Regions from separate parts of the Streptomyces sp. NPDC005070 genome, predicted to be linked through region 1. Evidence: predicted binding sites of a transcription regulator. Region 1 holds the regulator's gene; the other holds the start of a gene.
What was found. The regulator HrcA, encoded in region 1, represses chaperone genes, less so after heat shock. The targets are predictions, from matches to a motif close to TTNGCACTCNGNNNNNCNGAGTGCNAA.

Region 1 (6,954 bases):
ACGGGTTCGCCGGGGCCGACGGTCTCACCGGTGCCGCGGCCGGTCCGGATCCGGCCGGGGCCGGGGCCACCGGGTACACCGAGGGGCTGGTCCCGGGGTACGGGCCCGTTGCCGGCGGCGAGCCGTATCGCGCCGTGTCCGCCCCGGGGGCGGACCGGAGCACCGCGCGGGCCCACGACTGGCTCGACCGGGGTGCCCTCTCCTTCCTCGCCGAGGCCTCGGACCTGCTCGCGGGACAGCTCGACGAGGACCTGGTCGCCGCGCTGGCCGGACAGCTCCTCGTCCCGCGCCTCGCCGACTGGTGCGCCGTATGGCTGGAGGACGAGGCCACCGACCGGGCGGGCGGGCTCGGCCTGGCCCTCGGCCCCCGCCTCGCCCGGGTCTGGCACGGCAGCGAGAACCTGATCGAGGGCCTGCGCCAGGCCCTGGAGAAGGACCCGCCGCGGCTGCCCGACGCGGTGCGCTCGCGTGCCGTCCCGGTGCCCTGGCCCGGCGGGGCGCTGGGCGCCCGCGGGGCGAGCGGGGCGGCGCTCGCGTACCGGCTGATCGCGGGCGGCCGGCCGCTGGGCACACTCGTCATCGGGCGGGCCGGACCGCCCGCCTTCCCCGACGAGGTCACCGGGCTCGTCGAGGACCTCAGCCGCCGTATCGCCCTGGCCATCGGCGCGGCCCGCCAGTACGCGCGCCAGGCCACCATCAGCCGGGTGCTGCAGCGCGGGCTGCTGCCGGGCGCGGTCGCCGAGATCCCCGGGGTGCGCAGCGCCCTCGTCTACGAACCGCTCGACAAGGGCGGGCCGAGCGGTGACTTCTACGACGTGTTCCCGGCGGGCGACGGGCGCTGGTGCTTCGCGGTCGGCGATGTCCAGGGCAAGGGGCCCGAGGCCGCCGTCGTGATCGGCCTGGCCCGGCCCTGGCTGCGGCTCCTCGCCCGCGAGGGCTACGACGTCGCGGACGTCCTCGACCGTCTCAACCAGCTCCTCCTCGACGACGCGACGGAGGCGGCGGACGCGGCGGCCCGCGCGCTCGTGGCCGCGGGCGGACCCGGGCTCGGCACCGACCTCGGCCCGCAGACGCGCTTCCTGTCGATGCTCTACGGCGAGCTGGTCCCCTTCGAGGGCGGAGTGCGCTGCACCCTGGCCTCGGCGGGGCATCCGCTGCCGCTGCTGCTGGGTCCCGACGGCGACGTACGGGAGATGGCCCGGCCACAGACCCTGCTCGGCGTCTTCGAGGACCCCGAGTACACCGCGGAGTCCTTCGAGCTGTACCCCGGAGACACGCTCCTGTGCGTCACCGACGGAGTGACGGAGCGGCGCGACGGGTCCCGACAGTTCGACGACGAGGACGGTCTCGCGCACGCCCTCGCGGGCTGCGCGGGCCTGAACGCCGAGATGATCGCGGAACGGATCCGCGCCCTGGTCCACGCCTTCGGCCCCCGCCCGCCCGAGGACGACATGGCCCTGCTGGTATTGCAGGCCGAGTAGCGGGGTCCGCAGCGCACCGGACACGTCCACCCCGGGCGTGCTGGACAATGGAACGCATGCCTTCCGCACTTCCCGACGGTGAGCCCGTCCCCGACGACGGGGCGCTGCCCGCGCACGCCCTGGCCGGGGCCGCCGAGCGGCCCCTCGGGTTCTACCTCCACGTTCCGTACTGCGCGACCCGCTGCGGCTACTGCGACTTCAACACCTACACGGCGACCGAGCTGCGGGGCACCGGCGGTGTGCTCGCCTCCCGCGACAACTACGCGGACACCCTGACCGACGAGATCCGGCTCGCCCGCAAGGTCCTCGGCGACGACCCCCGCCCGGTCCGCACGGTCTTCGTCGGAGGCGGTACGCCCACGCTGCTGGCTGCCGACGACCTCGTACGGATGCTGGGCACGATCAGGGACGAGTTCGGCCTCGCGGACGACGCCGAGGTCACGACGGAGGCGAACCCCGAGTCGGTGGATCCCGAGTACCTCGCGACCCTGCGCGCCGGGGGCTTCAACCGGATCTCCTTCGGCATGCAGAGCGCCCGGCAGCACGTCCTGAAGGTGCTCGACCGCACCCACACCCCGGGCCGTCCCGAGGCCTGTGTCGCCGAGGCCCGCGCGGCCGGCTTCGCACATGTGAACCTGGACCTGATCTACGGCACGCCGGGAGAGTCGGACGACGACTGGCGGGCGTCGCTCGAAGCGGCCCTCGGCGCGGGACCCGACCACGTCTCCGCGTACGCGCTGATCGTCGAGGAGGGCACGCAGCTCGCGCGCCGCATCCGCCGCGGCGAGGTCCCCATGACGGACGACGACGTGCACGCGGACCGCTATCTCATCGCGGACGAGGTGATGTCGGCGGCGGGCTTCGAGTGGTACGAGGTGTCGAACTGGGCCACCGCCGGCTCGCCGGACAGCCGCTGTCTGCACAACGAGCTGTACTGGCGGGGCGCCGACTGGTGGGGTGCGGGTCCCGGCGCGCACAGCCACGTCGGCGGTGTTCGCTGGTGGAACGTGAAGCATCCGGGTGCGTACGCGGCGGCTCTGGCCGAGGGCCGCTCCCCGGGGGCCGGCCGTGAACTCCTCTCCGGCGAGGACCGCAGGGTCGAGCGGATCCTCCTCGAACTGCGGCTGCGCGAGGGCTGCCCGCTCAGCCTGCTCCGCCCCGACGGCCTCGCGGCCTCCCGCCGCGCGCTGTCCGAAGGCCTCCTCGAAGCCGGCCCGTACGACGCGGGCCGCGCCGTCCTCACCCTCCGGGGCCGCCTCCTCGCGGACGCCGTGGTCCGCGACCTGGTGGACTGAACAGCGGGGATCCTGATCCGGAGGTCATCCGAAGGACATCCGAAAGACACCGCTGCCGGACCTGGGTCACCGCCGCCGGACCCGGTCACCGGCGGCCACCGGCCGCCGGTCCGTCACTCCGGTGCCGTGACGAAGTCGATCAGTTCCTCCACCCGGCCCAGCAGGGCCGGTTCCAGGTCCTTGTAGGAGTGGACCCGGGACAGGATGTGCTGCCAGGCCGCGCCGGTGTTCTCCGGCCAGCCCAGGGCCCGGCACACGCCCGTCTTCCAGTCCTGGCCGTGCGGGACCCGGGGCCAGGACGGGATGCCGACGGAGGACGGCTTCACGGCCTCCCAGACGTCGATGTAGGGGTGGCCGAGCACCAGGGCGTGCTCGCTCGTGACCGCCTCCGCGATCCGGGACTCCTTCGAACCCGGGACCAGGTGGTCCACGAGGACGCCGAGCCGGGCGTCCGGGCCCGGGGAGAACGCGTCGACGACCGCCGGGAGGTCGTCGACGCCCTCCAGGTACTCCACGACCACGCCCTCGACGCGTAGATCGTCGCCCCAGACCCGCTCGACCAGTTCGGCGTCGTGACGGCCCTCGACGTAGATGCGCCCGGCGCGTGCGACCCGGGCGCGGGCGCCGGGGACCGCCACCGAGCCGGACGCCGTGCGGCTCGGGCGCACCGGCGCGGAGGCCGCCGGGCGGACCAGGGTCACCACCCTGCCCTCCAGCAGGAAGCCACGCGGGTCCAGCGGGAACACCCGGTGCTTGCCGAAGCGGTCCTCCAGGGTCACCGTGCCCGCCTCGCAGCGGATCACCGCGCCGCAGAAGCCTGTGCCGGGCTCCTCGACGACCAGACCCGGGTCCGCCGGGACCTCGAGCACGGGCTGGGACTTCTTCCACGGCGGGGTCAGGTCCGGAGAGTACTGGCGCATTCGGATGACGATAGGAGAAGCTCGGCGACGCTCACCGCGACACGCCGAAACGCCCGGCCAGGGCGTCCCGTTGGGACCGTACGAACGCGGCGTCCACCACCGCCCCGTGCCCGGGGACGTACAGCGCCTCCTCGCCGCCCAGCGCGAGCAGCCGGTCGAGAGCCGCCGGCCAGCGCGACGGTACGGTGTCGGGGCCCGCCTGCGGCTCGCCCGACTCCTCGACGAGGTCGCCGCAGAACACCACCGGCGGGTCGCCCGGCACGACGGCCACGAGGTCGTGGGCGGTGTGGCCCTCGCCCGTCCGGACCAGCCGGACCCCGATGCCGCCGAGATCCAGGTCCCAGGTGCTCCGGACGAAGCGGTGGGGCCGTACGAGGGTGTCGGCCGCCTCCTCCGCCGCCCGCGGGTCGAGACCGTTGCGCACCGCGTCCGCGCACAGCTCCTCGCGGCCGCGCCCGTACACCTCCGACGAGCCGCCGGCGGCGAAGACCTCCACGCCCGCGAAGGCGGCCGCGCCGAAAACGTGGTCGAAATGCGGGTGGGTGAGCGCGATATGGGTCACACGCGCGCCGGTCAGAACCCGCGCGTCGGCGCGTAGCGCGGCGCCCTCCGCGAGGCTCGACCCGGCGTCGATCATCAGTGCCGCCCCCTCGCCGACGACGAGCCCCGCCGTGCAGTCCCAGTCCGGAAGCCGCCGTCGCCCCACCCGGGGTGCCACCCTTTCCCACCCGAGCTCTTCCCAAGTCAGCCTCATGCGGCGACGCTAACGGTGACCGGGTGCCGTGCACGACATCGCAGGACCGCCCTTGCCCGGGGCATGCCTCACCGCCGTACACTGGGCCGGGGAACGTTGGCACTCGCGTGCGCTGAGTGCCAGGCGAATGCCACGAAGGCCACGAAGGCCACGAAGACCACCGAGTCGACTTCTGGAGGTGCGCGATGCTCAGTGAACGCAGGCTCGAGGTGCTGCGCGCCATCGTCCAGGACTACGTGGGCACCGAGGAGCCGGTCGGTTCCAAGGCGCTCACCGAGCGGCACCGTCTCGGCGTCTCGCCGGCGACCGTCCGCAACGACATGGCGGTCCTGGAGGACGAGGGGTACATCGCCCAGCCGCACACCAGTGCCGGGCGCATCCCCACGGACAAGGGGTACCGCCTCTTCGTCGACAAGCTCGCGGGCGTCAAGCCGATGACCGCGCCCGAGCGCCGCGCCATCCAGAACTTCCTGGACGGCGCCGTCGACCTGGACGACGTCGTCGGCCGGACCGTGCGGCTGCTCGCGCAGCTCACCCGGCAGGTGGCCGTCGTGCAGTACCCCTCGCTGACCCGTTCGACCGTGCGCCATGTGGAGCTGCTGTCGCTGGCTCCCGCGCGGGTGATGCTCGTGCTGATCACGGACACCGGCCGGGTCGAGCAGCGCATGATCAACTGCCCGGCGCCGTTCGGTGAGACGTCGCTGGCGGACCTGCGGGCCCGGCTCAACAGCCGGGTCGCGGGGCGTCCCTTCGCGGACGTCCCGCAGCTCGTCCAGGACCTCCCGGAAGCCTTCGAGGCGGAGGACCGGGGTACGGTCTCGACGGTGCTCTCCACCCTGCTGGAGACACTCGTCGAGGAGACCGAGGAGCGCCTGATGATCGGCGGTACCGCCAATCTCACGCGATTCGGACATGACTTCCCTCTCACCATCCGGCCGGTGCTCGAAGCGCTTGAGGAGCAGGTCGTGCTCCTCAAGTTGCTTGGAGAGGCCGGGGATTCGAGCATGACCGTGCGAATCGGGCACGAGAACGCGTATGAGGGACTCAACTCCACGTCCGTGGTCTCCGTCGGCTACGGTTCGGGCGGCGAGGCAGTAGCCAAACTCGGCGTGGTCGGCCCGACCCGCATGGATTACCCGGGAACGATGGGAGCGGTACGAGCGGTGGCACGGTACGTCGGACAGATCCTGGCGGAGTCTTAAGTGGCCACGGACTACTACGCCGTACTCGGCGTGCGCCGCGACGCGTCCCAGGACGAGATCAAGAAGGCGTTCCGGAGGCTCGCTCGCGAGCTGCACCCGGACGTCAATCCCGATCCGAAGACGCAGGAGCGGTTCAAAGAGATCAACGCCGCGTACGAGGTGTTGTCGGACCCGCAGAAGAAGCAGGTCTACGACCTCGGCGGCGACCCGCTGTCCCAGCAGGGCGGCGGTGGCGCCGGTGGCTTCGGCCAGGGCGGCTTCGGGAACTTCTCGGACATCATGGACGCGTTCTTCGGCACGGCGTCGCAGCGCGGACCGCGCTCGCGCACCCGCCGGGGCCAGGACGCCATGATCCGTCTGGAGATCGAGCTCGACGAGGCGGCCTTCGGCACCACGAAGGACATCCAGGTCGACACGGCCGTCGTCTGCGGCACCTGCAACGGCGAGGGCGCCGCGCCCGGCACCGCCGCGCAGACCTGTGACATGTGCCGCGGCCGCGGCGAGGTGTCCCAGGTGACGCGGTCCTTCCTGGGCCAGGTCATGACCTCGCGGCCGTGTCCGCAGTGCCAGGGTTTCGGCACCGTCGTCCCGACCCCGTGCCACGAGTGCGCGGGCGACGGCCGGGTCCGCTCCCGTCGCACCCTCACGGTCAAGATCCCGGCCGGTGTGGACAACGGCACCCGCATCCAGCTCGCGGGCGAGGGCGAGGTCGGCCCCGGCGGCGGCCCCGCCGGCGACCTGTACGTGGAGATCCACGAACTGCCGCACTCGACCTTCCAGCGGCGCGGCGACGACCTGCACTGCACGGTCACCATCCCGATGACCGCGGCGGCCCTCGGCACCAAGGTGCCGCTGGAGACGCTCGACGGCATGGAGGAGGTCGACATCCGTCCGGGCACGCAGTCCGGCCAGTCGATCCCGCTGCACGGCCGGGGCGTCACGCACCTGCGCGGCGGCGGCCGCGGCGACCTCATCGTGCACGTCGAGGTCATGACGCCGACCAAGCTCGACCCGGAGCAGGAGCGGGTGCTGCGCGAGCTGGCATTGATGCGCGGCGAGGAGCGGCCCACCGGTCAGTTCCAGCCCGGACAGCAGGGGCTCTTCTCCCGGCTGAAGGACGCCTTCAACGGCCGCTGATCCAGGCGGGGCACGGGGCCCGAAGCGCCCCGTGCCCTCCACGTCGGAGGCCGTATCCGGCCGGACGACCGGATTCGGACTTGTCCGGGGGACGTGACAACATGCCGTCATGTCCTCCGCGCTGACCGATCTCTTCCCTCACCCGATCGTGCAGGCCCCCATGGC
Region 2 (6,954 bases), on a different contig from region 1:
CTCACCGCCGACACCAAGTCCTACCTGCTCAAGGGTGCCGCGAACATCAACGGCATCGGCGCCTTCGGCGGCACCGGCTCGGTGTCGACGGCCGCGCTGACCTCCGCCGGCACGGCGATCAGCGCGAGCAGCAGCCAGTGGACGTACGCGCCCTACTACAACGGCGTTGCGCCGATGGCGAGTTCGTCGGCCGCCGGGCCTGCCGCGGGTGCCTCGGCGGTGCGGACGGGTACGGCGCCGCGGCCCGTCACCGGCCCGGACCTCGGTCCGCTCAGCACCCGCCACCAGCAGTAGGCGGCTTGGCGGGCGCCCCCACCAGCATGGTCGGGGCGCCCGCCACCCGGGTCAGGAACACGGTCGCGGAGGCGCGACCGTGTGCCTTGGGCAGGGCCTTGCGCCGCAGTTCCTCCGGCTCGACGGCCGAACCGCGCTTCTTCACGGTCAGCACACCGACCTCCCGCTCCCGCAGCAGCGCCTTCAACTTCTTGACGTTGAAGGGGAGCCGGTCGGTGATCTCGTACGCGGAGGCGTACGGCGTCGGACGCAGGGTGTCCGCCGTGACGTAGGCGATCGTCCCGTCGATCAGCCCGCCGTCCAGTTCCTCGGCCACCTCGGCGACGAGATGCGCGCGGATGACGGCGCCGTCCGGCTCGTACAGATAGCGCCCGACCGCCCTGACCTCCGGATCCGGCAGGCCGCGGCCGCGCAGTTCGCGTGGGCCCGGCAGCAGGGTGGCCCGCACCAGGCCGGGCTCCGTGCCGAACCAGAGCACCGCTTCCTTCACGTCCCCGCCGTCCGAGATCCACTCGGCCTCCGCCTCGGCGGGGACTGCCTCGTGCGGGATGCCGGGGGCGATCTTCAGCGCGGCGACCCGTGCGCGCAGGGCCGTTCCGACCGCCCAGGACAGCGGCGGCGAGTACGCCTCCGGGTCGAAGATCCGGCCCCGGCCGCCCCGGCGCGCCGGGTCCACGAAGACGGCGTCGTAGGACGCGGTGTCCACCTCGGTGACGTCGCTCTCGCGCACCTCGATCAGGTCCGCGAGCCCCAGCGCGTCGGCGTTCGCGCGGGCGGCGGCGGCCGTCAGGGGATCGCGGTCGACGGCCAGTACGCGGATTCCGGCGCGGGCCAGCGCGATGGCGTCGCCGCCGATGCCGCAGCACAGGTCGGCGACGGAGCGGACCCCCAGCGCGCGCAGCCGCTCGGCGCGGTGCACGGCCACGCTCGTCCGGGTGGACTGCTCGACCCCGTTCGGGGTGAAGAACATCCGTCCGGCGTCCTCGGCCCCGAACTTCGCCACCGCCCGCTGCCGCAGCCGTGCCTGGCCGAGGGCCGCCGAGACCAGTTCGGCGGGGTGCTCGCGGCGCAGCCGGGTGGCGACGGCCAGTTCCTGTGCCGGTTCCGTGGCGCGGACCTCGTCGAGCAGGGCGCGGCCCTCGGCGGTGAGGAGAGGGGCGAAGGAGACGTCGTTCACCCGGCCATTGTGGGCCAGCCGGTGGACGGTGTGCTTCCCGCGGCGGTGTCGGGGCCCTGGTGGGGGTGGTGAGCTGGGAGGATCCGGCTCCATGCGACCCGTACGACAAAATGATAAAACCGGCGCAAACGGGGCTGGTGCGCGCTGGGGAGTCGGCGTGCTCGCCCTCGCCCTCCTCGCCTCCGGCTGCGCCGGGACCGGCGCAGCCTCGGCTTCCGGGGCCGGTGCCGTCTCGGCTTCCCGGGCCGGGGCCGGAGGCGCGGGTGGAGCCGCGGGTGGAGGCGGAGCCGCCGAACCGGCCCACGCGCCACGGGTCGCGCTCCCGGAAGGCCCCGCGGGCGCCCTCGCCGCATACGCCTCCCGGCTTCGGGCGGCACAGACCCGGCGCGCCGCCGTCGCCAGGCGCTGGGGCGTGGCGACGGTGCCCCTGACGCCTCCGGCACCGCCCGCCAGGAAGCCGGTCATCGAGGCCCGCGAGGGGTTCGAGGTGGACGACCAGAAGGAACTCGGGCTGCCGCCGGTCTTCACCACCGTCCCCACCAAGGACAAGGTCGTCTTCCTCACCGTCGACGACGGCGCCGAGAAGGACCCCGCGTTCCTGCGGATGATGAGCGACCTGAAGATCCCGTACACCGCCTTCCTCAGCGACTTCCTCGTCAAGGACGACTACGGCTACTTCCGGAGGATGCGCGACCGCGGCATCACGCTCAACAACCACACGCTGCACCACCCCTACCTGCCCGCACTCTCCTACGCACGGCAGAAGCGCGAGATCTGCGGCATGCAGGACGTGATGGAGAAGCAGTTCGGCAGGCGCCCGACCGTCTTCCGCCCGCCGTACGGCAACTACGACCAGGACACCCTGCGCGCCGCCAGGTCCTGCGGCATCAGGTACGCGCCCATCTGGAACGAGGAGGTCTTCGCCGACCACTGGGAGTACCGCGAGGAGGGCCAGGACCTGCACCCCGGCGACATCGTTCTCACCCACTTCCAGGGCCGCGAGGCATGGAAGGGCACCATGACCGACATGGTCCGCCGCTTCCTGAGGACGGTCACCGCCAAGGGGTACGCGGTCGCACGCCTGGAGGACTACCTGTGAGGCTGCGGGTGCCGGCCGCCGGGCTGCTCGTGGCGGCACTGCTCAGCGGCTGCGCGCAGTCCGTCGACCCCATCGAACGGCTCGGCAAGAAGGCCGCCCAGCGGGTCCACCCGACGGAGTCGGCCTACCGCCGCTGGGGCCTGGCCAGCCCGCTCGCGCCGGCGCCGGACGTGACCGTCAGGACCACGGCGCGCACCGCGGACACGGGGCTGCCGCCCGTCGTGAACCAGGTGCGCACCCGCGACAAGGTGGTCTTCCTGACGTACGACGACGGGGCCGAGCGCGACCCGCGGTTCGCCGACATGGTCCGCGAACTGCGCCTGCCGGTCAGCATGTTCCTCACGGACCGGGTCGCCGGCCCCGGGTACGGACGCCTCGCCCGGCTGCGCTCGGTCGGCGCGAGCCTCCAGAACCACACCGTCGACCACGCCACCCTGCGCGGTCTGCCCTACGCCGGCCAGCGTGCCGAGATCTGCGGGCAACAGGACAAGCTCGCGCGGCGCTTCGGCGTCCGGCCCCGGCTGCTGCGGCCCCCGTACGGCAGGTACGACGACACCACCCTGCGCGCCGCCGCCGACTGCGGGGTCGCCGCGATCGTCCTCGGCAGGGCGGCCGACGCGCACCGGCTCCGGCCGGGCGACATCCTCTCGGGCCCCGGCGAACCCGGTCTCACGGACGCCACGCTCCGGTTGCTCCGGAGGATCCAGCGCGAGGGCTTCACCGTGGCGCGGCTGGAGAACTACCTCTAGGCCGTGTTCGCGACCTGGGGGCGCCGGGCGGGGAACGGCCTTGGGAGCGCCGGTCGGGGAACGGCCTTCGGGAGCGCGGGGTGGCGGACCGGCTTCGAGGGGCTCTCGCCGGAGAGCCCCTTCCGGAGTGCGCCCGTTCGGTGCGTTCCTGCACCTTCCGGCCCACGCCACGCCGGACGCCTTTGGCACTCCGCTTGACCGAGTGCTAATCACAGTCATAGTCTCAGGTCTGGCACTCCCCCCTGGAGAGTGCCAATAGCGACGGGCAGGTCCGGCACCCGCGACGACGGATCCACCTGGTCGCCACCTCAGACAGTTAACCCCGTGAGATCTCCGAAGGGGGAGGTCGGATCGTGACGACCACCAGCTCCAAGGTTGCCATCAAGCCGCTCGAGGACCGCATTGTGGTCCAGCCGCTCGACGCCGAGCAGACCACGGCTTCCGGCCTGGTCATCCCGGACACCGCCAAGGAGAAGCCCCAGGAGGGCGTCGTCCTGGCCGTGGGCCCGGGCCGCATCGAGGACGGCAAGCGTGTCGAGCTCGACGTCGCCGTCGGCGACATCGTTCTCTACAGCAAGTACGGCGGCACCGAGGTGAAGTACAACGGCGAGGAGTACCTCGTCCTCTCGGCTCGCGACGTGCTCGCGATCATCGAGAAGTAATTCACCCGGTAAGGGAGTTCGGGGTTCGTCCCCGGGCAACCCCGCACCAAGCATTGCAGTGAACCACGCCCCTGGCACCCGCGATCATTTCGAGCCGGGCGCCGGGGGCGCGGTTCGTTCTCCACATTTTCCGAGAGGGCTGAACCGCTTCCATGGCGAAGATCCTGAAGTTCGACGAAGACGCCCGTCGCGCCCTTGAGCGCGGCGTCAACAAGCTTGCCGACACGGTGAAGGTGACGATCGGCCCCAAGGGCCGCAACGTCGTCATCGACAAGAAGTTCGGCGCTCCCACCATCACCAACGACGGTGTGACCATCGCGCGCGAGGTCGAGCTCGACGACCCGTTCGAGAACCTCGGTGCCCAGCTGGTGAAGGAGGTGGCGACCAAGACCAACGACATCGCGGGTGACGGTACGACCACCGCCACCGTGCTCGCCCAGGCGCTCGTGCGCGAGGGCCTGCGCAACGTCGCCGCCGGCGCGTCGCCCGCCCTCCTGAAGAAGGGCATCGACGCCGCGGTCAAGGCCGTCTCCGAGGAACTCCTCGCGACGGCCCGCCCGATCGACGACAAGTCCGACATCGCCGCCGTGGCCGGGCTCTCCGCCCAGGACAGCCAGGTCGGCGAGCTCATCGCCGAGGCGATGGACAAGGTCGGCAAGGACGGTGTCATCACCGTCGAGGAGTCCAACACCTTCGGTCTGGAGCTCGACTTCACCGAGGGCATGGCCTTCGACAAGGGCTACCTGTCCCCGTACATGGTGTCCGACCAGGAGCGTATGGAGGCCGTCCTCGACGACCCGTACATCCTCATCCACCAGGGCAAGATCAGCTCCATCCAGGACCTGCTGCCGCTGCTGGAGAAGGTCATCCAGTCGAACGCCTCCAAGCCGCTGCTGATCATCGCCGAGGACGTCGAGGGCGAGGCCCTGTCGACCCTGGTCGTGAACAAGATCCGCGGCACGTTCAACGCCGTCGCCGTGAAGGCCCCCGGCTTCGGTGACCGCCGCAAGGCCATGCTCGGCGACATCGCCACCCTCACCGGTGGTCAGGTCATCGCCGAGGAGGTCGGCCTCAAGCTCGACCAGATCGGTCTGGACGTGCTGGGCAGCGCCCGCCGCGTGACCATCACCAAGGACGACACCGTCATCGTCGACGGCGCCGGCAGCTCCGACGAGGTCGTCGGCCGCGTGAACCAGATCAAGGCCGAGATCGAGAACACCGACTCCGACTGGGACCGCGAGAAGCTCCAGGAGCGTCTCGCGAAGCTGGCCGGCGGCGTGTGCGTGATCAAGGTCGGCGCCGCCACCGAGGTGGAGCTGAAGGAGAAGAAGCACCGTCTGGAGGACGCCATCTCCGCGACCCGCGCCGCGGTCGAGGAGGGCATCGTCTCCGGTGGTGGCTCCGCGCTCGTCCACGCCGTGAAGATCCTCGAGGGCAACCTCGACAAGACCGGCGACGAGGCCACGGGTGTCGCGGTGGTCCGCCGCGCCGCCGTCGAGCCGCTGCGCTGGATCGCCGAGAACTCCGGCCTCGAGGGTTACGTCATCACCTCGAAGGTCGCCGAGCTCGACAAGGGCCAGGGCTTCAACGCCGCCACCGGCGAGTACGGCGACCTGGTCAAGGCCGGCGTCATCGACCCGGTCAAGGTCACCCGCTCCGCCCTGGAGAACGCCGCCTCCATCGCCTCGCTGCTCCTCACGACCGAGACCCTGGTCGTCGAGAAGCCGGCCGAGGACGAGGGCGACGCCGGTCACGGTGGCCACGGGCACTCCCACTGACGCCTGACGTCATGAGCGCGGACACGCCCACCGAGGCGTGACGACGTGAAGAGGTCCCTGTTCCGACAAGGAACGGGGACCTCCGGCGTTGGTACCGCGGTGGGCGCTGCCCCGGACCGCCCACCGCGTTCGCGCGCCGACCCGTCAGCCCATCGCGTCCAACGCCCCGATCCCGGCCATCAGACCCAGCCGGTCGTACTGCCACCAGCCCTCGGCCATCTTTCCGTCCTCCGCACACCGGAAGACGGTCGTGCCGGTCATCGAGACCTTCTTCCCGGACGCCGGGATCCCCATGAAGTCGGCCTTGTGCGTGCCGTTCCAGGACCACCGGGTGCAGACACGGTCGCCCTCCGTGATCTGGTCCTCGATCGTGAACGCCATGTCGAAGGCGCTCCGCCACATCTCGATCACGCGCCGCACCGCGTCGAGGCCGATGGCGTCCTGCTCACGGGCGGGATCGTGGTCGTGATAGCTCTCCGCCATCAGCCCGTCGAGCGGCGCCAGCTCACCAGGGGCGGCCACCATCTCGAAGAACCTGCGGATGTTCGCCGCGTGGAGCTGGTCGTCGCGCACCACGTCCAGGTCCGTGAAGGTCGGCATCTCGTCGCAGAGCGCCACCATCTCCTGGAAGATCCGCTCGGTCTCCGGCATCTTCGAGTTCCGCATCGCCTCTTCGTACGACGGGAACTCCACGATCTCCACGAAGTGGTTCGCGTCGGAGCGGTCCTTGCCGATGACGCTGTGCGTCGCGGTCCGTCTCCCCTGGGTCTTCTCGACCCAGGTGTCCATCAGCTGGTTCATCTCGTCGAACCGACTGGTCTTGCAGTCGATCAGCTGTACGAAAGTCATGGCGCCGCCTCCGGCCCCCCTGGTCCGGTCGAAACCCCCTTCAATCCTCCCACCGGAGGGGCGGCACCACCCACAGCACGATCATCGCGAGCTCCTCCGGGAGGAGCCGCACCACCCACAGCACGATCATCGCGAGTACCCGGCCCACAGGGGCCCTTGGCTCACTGAGGCCCGTACTTCCGCCCCGTCCTCGACGAGATCCCGCCCAGCAGCGCGCGCGGCGTCACCTTCACCACGCCCATCAGCACCTTGTACCGCGGGTCCGGGACCGACAGGGTTCTGCCGCGGGCCAGATCGGCGAGCGCCACCGCGACCAGCTTGTCGGCGTCCAGCCACATCCAGTTCG

Region 2: groES (co-chaperone GroES) is a predicted target of HrcA. The motif match lies at 3,502-3,528, and genes of this name have one in related genera.

What each region holds. Positions count from the first base shown of each region.
Region 1 covers NZ_JBSFZS010000002.1:75,193-82,146, forward strand. Annotated here, with positions in the region: gene ACWEBX_RS01125 (SpoIIE family protein phosphatase) at 1-1,481, shown strand, start outside; gene hemW (radical SAM family heme chaperone HemW) at 1,538-2,776, shown strand; gene ACWEBX_RS01135 (DUF3097 domain-containing protein) at 2,890-3,696, opposite strand; gene ACWEBX_RS01140 (MBL fold metallo-hydrolase) at 3,728-4,450, opposite strand; gene hrcA (heat-inducible transcriptional repressor HrcA) at 4,636-5,652, shown strand; gene dnaJ (molecular chaperone DnaJ) at 5,653-6,789, shown strand; gene ACWEBX_RS01155 (nitronate monooxygenase) at 6,899-6,954, shown strand, end outside.
Region 2 covers NZ_JBSFZS010000034.1:24,759-31,712, forward strand. Annotated here, with positions in the region: gene ACWEBX_RS14215 (cell wall-binding repeat-containing protein) at 1-294, shown strand, start outside; gene ACWEBX_RS14220 (THUMP-like domain-containing protein) at 272-1,471, opposite strand; gene ACWEBX_RS14225 (polysaccharide deacetylase family protein) at 1,563-2,570, shown strand; gene ACWEBX_RS14230 (polysaccharide deacetylase family protein) at 2,567-3,319, shown strand; gene groES (co-chaperone GroES) at 3,673-3,981, shown strand; gene groL (chaperonin GroEL) at 4,134-5,759, shown strand; gene ACWEBX_RS14245 (ester cyclase) at 5,904-6,608, opposite strand; gene ACWEBX_RS14250 (SDR family NAD(P)-dependent oxidoreductase) at 6,770-6,954, opposite strand, start outside.